2 regions of the Glutamicibacter sp. NPDC088483 genome follow, and region 2 is predicted to be linked to the other one. Evidence: riboswitches for the same ligand, from Rfam matches in the RefSeq annotation. Region 2 holds a riboswitch; the other holds the start of a gene.
What was found. A riboswitch is a leader RNA that binds a small molecule or an ion and turns the genes downstream of it on or off. The one in region 2 is predicted to bind glycine.
Positions count from the first base shown of each region.

Region 1 (6,114 bases), on a different contig from region 2:
GGCTGCAGCGCTGCGCAGGCAACTGCATTGGCGTAGCGCTGACCGCAATAGTTTTCGCCTTCGATTCCCCGGTCTGGGTGATCCTGGCCGCTGCGCTGGCCTCGCAGTTCGTCATCGAGCTGGTGATCCTGCGCAACTATGCGGTGGGGATGGTCTTCATGACGGTCACCGCACTGCTCATGGTCCACCTGGTCAGCCCTGAACCGGCCGCGTCCCTGCTCATCGACCGCATCTCCATGACGGCGCTGGGCGCCTTGGTGGGTGCGGTGCAGAGCATCGCCATCTCGCTGCTGGTAGCCCGCCGGCGCCAAGGCCGAACGCCGGGGGCTACCAGTGCTCGGTGACCACCTGCGCTTCGAGCTTGCCGGCCTCGATGGAGATATGGCGGGCTAATTCCAGATCCAGTGCTCCCAGATGCTCGGGCTGGTTATGCGCTAGGCGCAGCTCGACGATGGAAACCCGCCACTCCAGGTGCGGATGCCGGTTGTCCTGCTCGGCGCGCAGGCCTACCTGGACAATGAACTGCAAGGCCGTGCTCGCGCAATCGAAACGGTAAGCGGCCCGCAAACCCAAGTCATCACGCTTCCAATCAGGCAAGGCACCCAGCCTCTGATCGAATTCGAAGCGCGGTAACGGACCGGTTGATGCCATGGTTCTCTCCTCCAAGCGGCAGCGGGTCGGACTGTGCAAGTGGTTGCTGCCTGCCGCCATGATCGCATCGACCCCGGCGATCGCGGTAGCGATCCCAGCGACTATGCAGTTTGGCCCCGGCATCTGGTGATGCCGGGGCCTGATCGAGAGACCTGTCAGGTGCTCGGGCTACTGGTGGATATCCTCGGAAACCTGCTCCGCGGTTTGCGCTTCAAGCTTGGAGAAGGACTTCGCATCGCGGTAGGCGGCGGCCTCATAGCGTTCGTGCGCCACCTTCGCCAGGTGCGCGGCGCGCAGTGCCTGGTGCTGGGGGTTGCGGCGGATGTACAGGTAGCCTGCGCCCAGGATCAGGAACCATGCCGGGGTGATCAGCAGGGCGCTGAAGGTATCGGCCTGGGTGGTTAGTGCCCACAGGATGAAGCCGAAGAAGCCGAGTACCACGTAGGGCATGACAACCCCGCCGGGCACCTTGAACTTCGAAGCATCATGAAGATGCGGGCGGCGTGCGCGGAAGACCAGGTAGCTGAGCAGGATGATGGTCCACACGAACATGAAGCACAGGGCCGAGACGGTGGTGACCAGGGTGAAGGCACCCATCACCGAGTCGCCGCTGTAGAGCAATGCGACGCCTGCCAGCAGGAACATGCAGGAGAACATCAGTGCGTTCTTCGGCACCTTGCGGTTGGAAAGCTTGGCGAAGCCCTGGGGCGCATCGCCTTCCATGGACAGGCCGCGCAGCATGCGCGAGGTCGAATAGATCCCCGAGTTGGCGCTGGAGGTCGCGGAGGTGAGCACCACGAAGTTGATGATGCCTGCCGCACCGGCCAGGCCGGCCAGGGCGAACATGCCCACGAACGGGGACTGCTCGGCGGAGAACAGGTTCCACGGTTCCACGGTCATCAAGATGATCAAGGCTCCGACGTAGAAGAAGAGGATGCGGATGGGGATCGAATTGATCGCCTTGGGCAGCGTCTTTTCGGGGTCCTTGGTTTCCGCCGCGGTCGTGCCAACCAGCTCGATGCCCACGAACGCGAACACCGCAATCTGGAAGCCGGCGACGAAGCCCATGAAGCCGGTGGGGAACATGCCGCCTTCGGTCCACAGGTTGGAGAAGGAAGCGGTGGCCGAGTCGTGCTCGAAGCCGGTGATGACCATGACCAAGCCGACCACGATCAGCGCGCCGATGGCCACGATCTTGATCAGCGCGAACCAGAATTCGGTTTCGCCGAAGGCCTTCACGGTGGCCAGGTTCAGCACCAGCAGCAGTGTGATGCAGCCCAGCGCCGGGATCCACAGCGGAAGGTCGCCCCACCAGAAGGCGACGTAGTGGGCGATGGCCACCACGTCGGCAATGCCGGTGACTACCCAGCAGAACCAGTAGGTCCAGCCGGTGAAGAACGCCGCCCACGGGCCCAGCAGGTCCCCGGCGAAGTCGGCGAAGGTCTTGTATTCGAGGTTGCTCAGCAGCAGCTCGCCCATGGCGCGCATGACGAAGAAGAGCATGAAGCCGATGATCATGTAAACGAAGATGACCGACGGGCCGGCGACCGAAATGGTCTTGCCCGAGCCCATGAACAGGCCGGTGCCGATAGCGCCGCCAATGGCGATCAGCTGGATGTGACGATTGGAGAGCCCGCGCTCGAGAGTGGGATCAGAACTGGTGGTACTCATGCTGGTTGCCTTCCAGGAGTGTGGCGTGACGCCCCGAAGGTGTCCTGCCTCCAAGCCTTCATGGCTTGGAGCACAGGGACTCGCTTCGATGAGCACATCCGATAGGGAGGGGGCCAGCTGGCGTGCCTAGCAAGCTGCGCAGGGAGCAGGAGCCAGGTAAGCCACGGGGGGTACCTCGAAACCGGTGCGCTCGGTGCGGCACTGTTCTTGGTCCCTCCCCAATCTGTATTACAACCTGAGAGTTTTCACTTCCACCCGAATACTGGGTGAAGCTTGCTCCTTCGGTGAGCCCGGACGAACCTGGGCTGCTTTCCAGAGGTGCCTGTTCGTAGCGGTACAGGTGCCTGAGAGTTTCCCGGGGAGGAAATTGCTCCTACGGCGCCCGCCCATGGTGTGAGCGGATCTCTCCCGCCACGCATCAACGGCATATGTGGTGATTGCCATCACAGTATGCGCAGAAAAATGAACGTGGTGCAAGTCGCAATTTCACACTTCGGGCCCCGGATAACCGCTTGGCCACGCCAATCGTGGAAAGTGGCTGGCGAAATGGGGGATTCTCCGCTTCGTAATGATTCGGGAAGCAAGGGCATGGATGCGGCAAAGCGGGGCATCGGTTCAACCGATGCCCCGCGTGGGGAGGTACGGAGGGCTACTTCCCGAACCGTCGCAGCCGCAGCGAGTTCAGTACCACCAGCACCGAGCTGGCTGCCATGGCCGCTCCGGCGATCATCGGGTTCAGCAAGCCCAGGGCCGCAATCGGAATGCCGGCAGTGTTGTAGGCGAAAGCCCAGAACAGGTTCATCTTGATGGTGGACAGGGTTCGGGCCGACAGGTCGATGGCCTGCGTGACCTGATGCAGGTCGTTACCCATCAGGGTGATGTCCGCGGCTTCGATGGCCACATCGGTGCCCGAGCCCATGGCGATGCCGAGGTCGGCCTGCGCCAGTGCTGGCGCGTCATTCACGCCATCGCCCACCATGGCCACGACCTTGCCCTGCTCTTGCAATGAGGTGATCGCCTGGGCCTTGCCGGCAGGGAAGACCCCGGCGAATACGTCCTCGGCCTTGATGCCTACCTGGGCGGCAACCTCGGTAGCCACCGACTGGTTGTCGCCGGTCAGCAGCACCACGCGCAGGCCGCGCTCCTGGAGTTCGGAAATAGCTTTTGCGGAGCTGTCCTTGATCTTGTCCGCCACCGAGATCACTGCCTGGAACTGCTGGTCCACCGCGACCAGGATGGCGGTCGCGCCGGCCTGCTCGGCTTCCGCGAGCATGGCCTTGGCGGAGTCATCCAAGGACGCGCCCTGGGCTTCGAGCCAGCTGAAGCGGCCTACGGCAACGCGATGCCCGTTGACCGTGCCGACCACGCCGCCGCCCGGATCGGAATCGAAGTCGCTGGCTTCGGGCAGCGGGCCCAAGTCGACTGCGGCCTTGGCGATGGCCTGGGCGATCGGATGCTCGGAATGGTGTTCCACGGCACCGGCCAAGGCCAGGACCTCATCGGGATCGACTCCGTCGATGGCCTCGATGCCCTGATGGGCCATGACCCCGGTGGTCACGGTGCCGGTCTTGTCCAGCACGATGGTGTCCAGCTTGCGGGTATCTTCCAGGACCTGCGGGCCGCGGATCAGGATGCCCAGCTGCGCGCCGCGGCCGGTACCGACCAGCAAGCCGATCGGGGTCGCCAGGCCCAATGCGCAGGGGCAGGCGATGACCAGCACGGCGACCGCAGCGGTGAACGCCTGGTAGGGATCGCCGCTGGCAAAGAACCAGATCACGAACGTGAGCAGCGCAATGGCCAGTACGATCGGTACGAAGACGGAGGAAATCCGGTCAGCCAGGCGGGCAATGGGCGCCTTGCCCGACTGGGCTTCGGAGACCAGCTTGCCCATCTGGGCCAAGGTGGTGTCCGCGCCAACGCGGGTAGCTTCGATCACCAGCCGGCCCGAGGCATTCAAGGTCGCGCCGGTGACTTCATCGCCGGGCCCGGCCTTCTGCGGGACCGATTCGCCGGTAAGCAGCGAGGTGTCTACCGCGCTGGCGCCGTCAATGACCACGCCGTCAGTAGCGATCTTCTCGCCGGGGCGCACCACGAAATGGTCTCCGACCTGCACCTGCCCGGCAGGGATCTTCACTTCCGCGCCGTCGCGAAGCACCACTGCATCCTTGGCGCCCAGGTTCAGCAAGGACTTCAGCGCATCGGATGCCGAGGACTTGGCGCGGTGCTCCAGGAAACGGCCCAGCAGCAGCAAAGTGGCCACGACGCCGGCAGTTTCAAAGTAGAGCGCATGCTCGGACATGGACATGCCGATATGGGCGGTCAGCTGCGGATCGAGGATCAGCTGCACTGCAGAGAAGAAGTAGGCCGCGAGCACACCGAGGGAAACCAGAGTGTCCATGGTCGAGGCCAGGTGCCGTGCGTTGACGGCCGCTGCCTTGTGGAAAGGCCAGGCGCCGTAGAAGACCACGGGAGTGGCCAGCGCGAAGGCGACCCAACCCCAATGCGGGAACTGCGCTGCGGGAATCATGGAAATGATGAACAGCGGAATGGTGAAGATCGCGGAGACCAGCAGGCGGCGCAGCAGGTGGTTGGGCACCAGGTGCTCGTGCCCGCCGTGATCATGCTCCCCGTGTCCCTGGTGATCCGAACTGGCGGGTTTGGGTGGGCGCTTGAGGGAAGCGGTATAGCCGGCGGCGTGCACCGTATCGATCAGTGCTTCATCGGTGACATCGGCTGGGACCTGGACCTTGGCGGTTTCCAGGGGCAGGTTCACCGTCGCGCTGACACCGGGCAGCTTGCCGAGTTTGCGTTCCACCCGATTCACGCACGAGGCGCAGGTCATTCCCTGGATGTCCAGATCGACGGTGCGCAATTCGGGGATTGTTTCATGCGGGGCATGGGAAGTCATGATTTACGACCTTGCACTTTCTTGCCGTTGTGGCTTGGTGCCTGGCTTTTTTGCGGCTAGGCGTTAATTGCTTCGACGGTGTAACCAGCCTCGTCGATGGCATTGCGAATGCTCTCTTCGCTTACGGTTGCGCTGGTGGTGACGTTGGCGGTGGACACGCCCTTCGCATCGAGGAACACTTCCACCTCTTGCACCCCATCAAGCTCCTTGAGCTCCTCGGTGACAGAGGATACGCAGTGGCCGCAGGTCATGCCGGAGATCTTGATTTCCATATGGCTAGTCAGCGGGGTGCTCTGCTCGCGGGGAATGATCTGCAGGCCCTGGTTGGAGTTCTTTTCCGAGGAGCATCCGCAATTGCAGTTGTGGCTCATGATCTTGCTCTCTTTCGATGAATTCTGTGTGAATTGGAAATGGGTGCGTTGGGGCGCGCTCAGCGCACCAAACGGGAGATGGCGGCCGTGGCCTCGGCGATTTTGTCTTGCACGATGGATGGATCACCCGTCTCGATGGATGACTTGGCCGCATCAACCACGCAATGGCCGATATGGTCATCGATCAGCTGCACGCTGACCTTGTGCAATGCCGCGTTGATAGCGGAGATCTGGGTCAGGATGTCGATGCAGTACTTGTCTTCATCGACCATCTTGGCCACTCCGCGCACCTGGCCTTCAATGCGCTTCAGGCGTCGTTCCAACGCGCTTTTATCCGCGTGATAGCCGTGGTGCTCAGCTGTTTCATGTGGCGTGTGGTTGGTATCCATATTTCGATCATACCCCCTAGGGGTATTAAGTCAAGTACCCCCTAGGGGTATCCAGCATCCCCCAGCCGGAGAGGGAAGCACGGTAGGATTTCACCCGTGAGCCACAACGAACTTCATGTGCGTC
Region 1 covers NZ_JBIVMP010000003.1:129,055-135,168, forward strand. Annotated here, with positions in the region: gene ACIP6G_RS07390 (FUSC family protein) at 1-344, shown strand, start outside; gene ACIP6G_RS07395 (4a-hydroxytetrahydrobiopterin dehydratase) at 328-651, opposite strand; gene cycA (D-serine/D-alanine/glycine transporter) at 820-2,322, opposite strand; glycine riboswitch at 2,645-2,743, opposite strand; gene ACIP6G_RS07405 (heavy metal translocating P-type ATPase) at 2,972-5,230, opposite strand; gene ACIP6G_RS07410 (heavy-metal-associated domain-containing protein) at 5,287-5,601, opposite strand; gene ACIP6G_RS07415 (metal-sensitive transcriptional regulator) at 5,661-5,990, opposite strand; gene ACIP6G_RS07420 (peptidoglycan bridge formation glycyltransferase FemA/FemB family protein) at 6,087-6,114, shown strand, end outside.
Region 1: another riboswitch for glycine. It lies ahead of cycA (D-serine/D-alanine/glycine transporter); the one in region 2 lies ahead of gcvP (aminomethyl-transferring glycine dehydrogenase).

Region 2 (6,114 bases):
CCGTCGGTAACGGCCGTGTCACTGTTCACAGTCATGCGATCGAGATCATCTCCTTCAATTTTGTAGGCAAACATTACAACTTTAGGGTCAGCGCATGAAGTGGGCAAACCGGCTTCAAGGCTGGCTCACAGACCTCGGAGTCCAGCGGTAGTGAAATGTCGATTAGTGGCTAAAACAAGCTAATGCTGTGAGCTGACGTACCTATATGCTAGGTGTCGGGTCAGCGTGTGGAGCCACCGGGTCATGGGATCGAAGCGGTTAGGGTTAGTTGATGAGAGACAAGCACTTTAAAGGATTTAGATGCAATCGGTGATCACTGAATATTTCGCGCCCCTGGCGGAAGCACTAGAGGCGCGAGCCGCTGAGGAAGAAGGCTATTCGGCGCAGCTGGCCCTGTACCACCGCGGCGAATTGGTGCTCAGCCACAGCGTCGGCGAGCACCTCTCTGGTGACGCGCTGACCTGTGTCTTCTCCTGCACCAAGGGCCTAGGCGCGCTGGTCGTGGCACTGCTCGTGCAAGATGGGCTGATTGATCCGAACGCGCCAATGGCCACCTACTGGCCGGAATTCGGGGACAACGGGAAATCCCAGCTCACCGTCGGCGAGGTGCTCAGCCACCAAGCGGGAGTGCTCGGTGTGCCCGGGGGCGTGCCCAGCGAGATCCTCTTGAACTCCGCCGAATACGCCAAGGTGCTCGCTTCCATGCCAAGCGTCTGGCCGCTGGGCCAGAACATTGTCGGCTACCACGCGATCACCATGGGCGTGCTCATGGAAGAACTGGTACGCCGGGTCACCGGCAAGGAACTGAAAGAAGTCTTCGAGGAGCGCATCCGCAAGCCGCTGGGAGCCGAAGCCTACATCGGCCAGGACCCCGCGCTGGAATCGCGCTACCGCGATGTACTGCCGGGCGCTGACGCCGCACCGGAATTCTTCGATCCGTTCTCCCCGGCCGGGCTTTCGGTGAACTCGGCCTCCGGTTTCGCGCTGGAAAACGGCCCGGTCTACAACTGGCACGAACTGGCCAACGCGCCTCAGGTGCGCGAACTGGGCCCCGCATCCATGGGCGCGGTCGCCAATGCCCAAGGGCTGGCCGCAATCTATGCCGCTTCATTCGGTGCAGTGCCGGCACTGGGCACCACCCGCGGATTCCTCACCGCCGACACCTGGCCCCAGGTTTCCACCGAACTGGTCTACGGCCATGACCGGACCAATGGACTGCTGCAGGCCTTCGCCCTGGGGTTCATGAAGGCCACCGCGCGCAACAACTACGGATCGATTTTCGCCTACGGCCATGACGGTGCGAACTCCTCGCTGGCCTTTGCTGATCCAGCCCACCAGCTGGGCTTCGGATTCATCCCCTCGCGCAATGAAGGCGCCAAGGAGATCTCCACCGGAGTCAAGCTCAGCCAGCTGGCCCGCCAGCTGATCATGCAGAAGAACATGTCGGCCCAGGCTGCCGGCAGCAACGCGTAGTAAACCCATCGGGAATGGAACGAAGCAGGAGCGAAGTGAAGAAGTTTGTGGCACTAGGTGACTCGTTCACCGAAGGCGTTGGCGATGTGGATCCGACCCGGCCCAACCAGGTCCGCGGCTGGGCGGACCGGGTTTCGGAAGTGCTCTGCGCCGAAGGCGAATGGGAATACGCCAACCTGGCGGTGCGCGGCAAGAAGATCGGGCAGGTGATCAACCAGCAGCTGGACCAGGCGCTCGCACTGGCCCCGGACCTGGTCACCATCTATGCCGGCGGCAATGACATCCTGCGCCCGAAGGCGGACCTGGATGCGCTGATGCGCGGCTATGAAGGCATGGTGCGCCGCTTTGCCGAAGCCGGAAGCGCGGTCGTGCTGTTCACCGGTTTCGACACCGTGGAATCACCGTTGTTCTCCAAGACCCGTCCGCGCACGGCCATTTACAACGAGAAGGTTCGCGAAATCGCGGACGAGTACGGCGCGGTGATCGCCGATTACTGGCGGTGGCGCGAATTCTCCGATCTGCGCTACTGGGCGGTGGATCGGCTGCACATGAACGAGCTGGGCCACACGCTGATGGCCTCGAAGGTCCTTGACGTGCTCGGCACCCATCGGATCACCGAGGGAAACTGGTCCTCCAGGATCCAGCAGCCGTCCCTGCCGGAACTGGCCGTGAACTCGCGCGGCGAAAAGCTGAAGCAGGAATTGGGCTGGGCCAGGGAGCATTTGGCTCCGTGGGTCAAGCGCCGGATCACCGGCACCTCGTCGGGTGATTCCCTGTCAGCGAAATATCCTGATTACATCCGTTTAACTGCCGACGCCAACTGAACGCATTTATGACTTTTCCGGACCCCGCTCCTGTTTGACCTTGGGGGCGGGGCAGGTAACATGGTGGTGTGCTGCAGGTCTCCGGCCGGCAGCGCGCGCCATAGACGGATGGCGGGAGAGTCCCGTTCACACCATGGACGGGCGCCGTAGGAGCAATTCCTCCCCAGGAAACTCTCAGGCACCCGTACCGCCATCATGAGGCAACTCTGGAAAGAAACCGGCCCGTTCCGGTTCACCGAAGGTGCAAGTGCCCGGCTTGGTTTGCTGGATGCGTAAAACTCTCAGGTTATGCAACAGGGATGGGGAGGTAAAAAGACCTTCCTTTGGCATGCGCCAAGACAGATCCCATGGAGATACCAGCACCATGACCATCACGCAGACTTCGGCACGAGCGAATACTGAATTCGTTTCACGCCATATCGGCCCACGTCCTTCTGACGTCACCACCATGCTTCAGACCCTGGGCTACGACAGCCTGGAAGAACTGATCGACACCGCCGTTCCGGCAGACATCCGCCAGGACTCCGCACTGGATATCCCAGACGCCCTGAGCGAAACCGAAGCCCTAGCCCACCTGCGTGCGCTTGCCTCGAAGAACGTCATGAAGACCCAGATGATCGGCCAGGGCTTCTACGACACCATCACCCCAGCTGTGATCCGCCGCAACATCGTGGAAAACCCAGCCTGGTACACCGCTTACACCCCGTACCAGCCGGAAATCTCCCAGGGCCGCCTCGAAGCCCTGCTGAACTTCCAGACCATGGTCATGGACCTGACCGGCCTGCCCATCGCCAACGCGTCGCTGCTGGACGAATCCTCCGCTGCCGCCGAAGCCGTGCTGATGATGCGCCGCGCCAACAAGAAGAAGTCCAAGGGCAAGACCGTGCTGGACTCCAACATCTTCCCGCAGACCCTCAAGGTCGTGCAGGGCCGCGCTGACGCACTGGGCTTCGAAGTCGAGGTTGCCGACCTTTCCGCAGGCTTGCCAGAGGGCGAGATCTCCGGCATTGTCCTGCAGCAGCCTGGCAACGACGGCTCGATCGCGGACCACGCTGCGATCATCGCCGCCGCCAAGGAAGCCGGCGCCATGGTTACCGTGATTGCCGACCTGCTGGCCCTGACCATGATCACCCCTCCGGGCGAGCAGGGTGCCGATATCGCCGTGGGCAACACCCAGCGATTCGGCGTGCCGCTGTTCTTCGGCGGACCGCACGCTGCCTACATGGCCGTGGCCGATGGCCTGACCCGCTCCATGCCAGGACGCCTGGTGGGCGTTTCGGCCGATAACGCCGGAGTCCCTGCCTACCGCTTGGCCCTGCAGACCCGCGAGCAGCACATCCGCCGCGAAAAGGCCACCTCCAACATCTGCACCGCACAGGCCCTGCTGGCCATCTGCGCTTCGATGTACGCCGTCTACCACGGCCCAGCCGGCCTGAAGCAGATCGCCTCGCGCGCCAACAACCACGCCCGGGTCATCGCCAGCTCGCTGGTTTCCGGCGGCTACACCCTGGCATCGGACTCCTTCTTCGACACCGTTGTAGTGAACGTCGAGAACGCCGATGCCATCATTGCCAAGGCCATCGAAGCAGGCATCAACCTGCGCAAGGTGGGCGAGACCCAGGTGGGCATCTCCACCGACGAGGCCACCACCTCGGGCGTAGTCAAGACCCTGCTTGAGGTCTTCGGCGCAGAGCTCTCGGCTCCGGAAGGCTTCGAGATCCCGGCCGGGCAGGTGCGCACCAGCGACTTCATGACCCACCCGATCTTCAACACCATCTCCTCCGAAACCCAGATGATGCGCTACCTGCGCCGGCTCTCGGACCGCGACCTGGCCCTGGACCGCACCATGATCCCGCTGGGTTCGTGCACCATGAAGCTGAACTCGGCCGCCGAAATGGAATCCATCACCTGGCCGGAATTCGCCTCGATCCACCCCTACGCGCCTGCAGCGCAGACCGAGGGCTGGCGCGAGCTGATCACCGACCTGGAAGGGCGCCTGACCGCAATCACCGGCTACGCTGGCGTTTCGATCCAGCCCAACGCCGGCTCGCAGGGCGAATACGCGGGCCTGCTGGCCATCTCGGACTACCACCGTTCGCGCGGCGAAGGCCAGCGCGATCTGTGCCTGATTCCGGCTTCGGCCCACGGCACCAATGCCGCGTCGGCAGTGCTGGCCGGGATGCGCGTGGTGGTCGTGAAGACCGCAGCCGATGGCACCATCGACGCGAATGACCTGGATGCCAAGATCGAGGCCAACAAGGACGTCCTTGCAGCCATCATGATCACCTACCCATCCACCCACGGCGTCTACGACGCGGACGTGCGCGAGGTCTGCGACAAGGTCCACGCCGCCGGCGGCCAGGTGTACATCGATGGCGCGAACATGAACGCCATGGTTGGCTTGGCCCAGCCAGGCAAGTTCGGCGGCGACGTGTCGCACCTGAACCTGCACAAGACCTTCTGCATCCCGCACGGCGGTGGCGGTCCAGGCGTAGGCCCAATCGGCGTTGGCGAGCACCTGCTGCCATTCCTGCCAGGCGATGCTTCGGGCACCTACTCCGAGCGTGACGGCGTGCCGGTGGTGGCGACCGCTTTCGGCTCGGCCGGCGTCCTGCCGATCTCCTGGGCCTACATCGCGATGATGGGCGGGGACGGCTTGACCGAAGCCACCAAGCACGCGATCCTGAACGCGAACTACATTGCCAAGCGCCTGAACGAGCACTTCCCGGTACTGTTCACCGGCAACAAGGACCTGGTTGCCCACGAGTGCATCCTGGACCTGCGCGAACTGACCGCCAAGACCGGGGCCACCGCCGAGGACGTGGCCAAGCGCCTGATCGACTTCGGTTTCCACGCGCCGACCCTGTCCTTCCCTGTGGCAGGCACCCTGATGGTGGAGCCCACCGAATCCGAGGACCTGGCCGAGATCGAGCGCTTCATTGAAGCGATGATCACCATCCGCCAGGAAATGGACGAGGTCCTCTCCGGTGCCTACAGCATCGAGGAGTCCCCATTGCGCAACGCTCCGCACACGGTCTCCGCTGTGGTCAACAGCAAGTGGGACCGCAAGTACTCGGTCGAGCAGGCGGCCTTCCCGGTCCCGGCGCTGAAGTTCGACAAGTACTTCCCAACCGTGGGCCGCATCGACGGCGCCGGTGGCGACCGCAACCTGATCTGCTCCTGCCCGGCTCCCGAAGCCTTCGAAGACTAAGGAAGAGTTAGAGATGACTGAGACTACCCAAGCACTCAAGCACACCGCGCTGCACGCGCAGCACGAAGCTCTCGGCGCCAACTTCACCGACTTCGGCGGCTGGGACATGCCGTTGAAGTACGGTTCGGAACTGGCTGAGCACAAGGCCGTGCGCTCCACCGCTGGCCTGTTCGACCTGTCCCACATGGGCGAGGTCTACCTCTCCGGCCCGGAAGCCGGCAAGGCGCTGAACACCGCCCTGGCAGGGAACCTGGGCATCATGAAGGTCGGCAAGGCGAAGTACTCGCTGATACTTGACGCCGAGGGCAAGATCATCGATGACCTGATCGTCTACCGCCTGGAAGAGGAGAAGTTCCTCGTCGTGCCCAACGCCGGCAACGCCCCGGTGGTTGCCGCCGAGCTGGCTGCCCGCGCCGCCGGCTTCGACGTCGTCGTGGACGACGCTTCGGGCCGCCAGTCGCTGATCGCCGTCCAGGGACCGAACGCCGAGGCGATTGTGCGCAAGCTGGCCGCCGACGAGGCAACCGCCCAGGCTGTCACCGAGCTGAAGTACTACGCTGCGGTGAAGGTGGTGCTCGGCGGCATCGACGTGCTGCTGGCCCGCAC
Region 2 covers NZ_JBIVMP010000001.1:835,569-841,682, reverse strand. Annotated here, with positions in the region: gene ACIP6G_RS04065 (APC family permease) at 1-35, opposite strand, end outside; gene ACIP6G_RS04060 (serine hydrolase domain-containing protein) at 310-1,473, shown strand; gene ACIP6G_RS04055 (SGNH/GDSL hydrolase family protein) at 1,509-2,297, shown strand; glycine riboswitch at 2,400-2,497, shown strand; gene gcvP (aminomethyl-transferring glycine dehydrogenase) at 2,662-5,508, shown strand; gene gcvT (glycine cleavage system aminomethyltransferase GcvT) at 5,522-6,114, shown strand, end outside.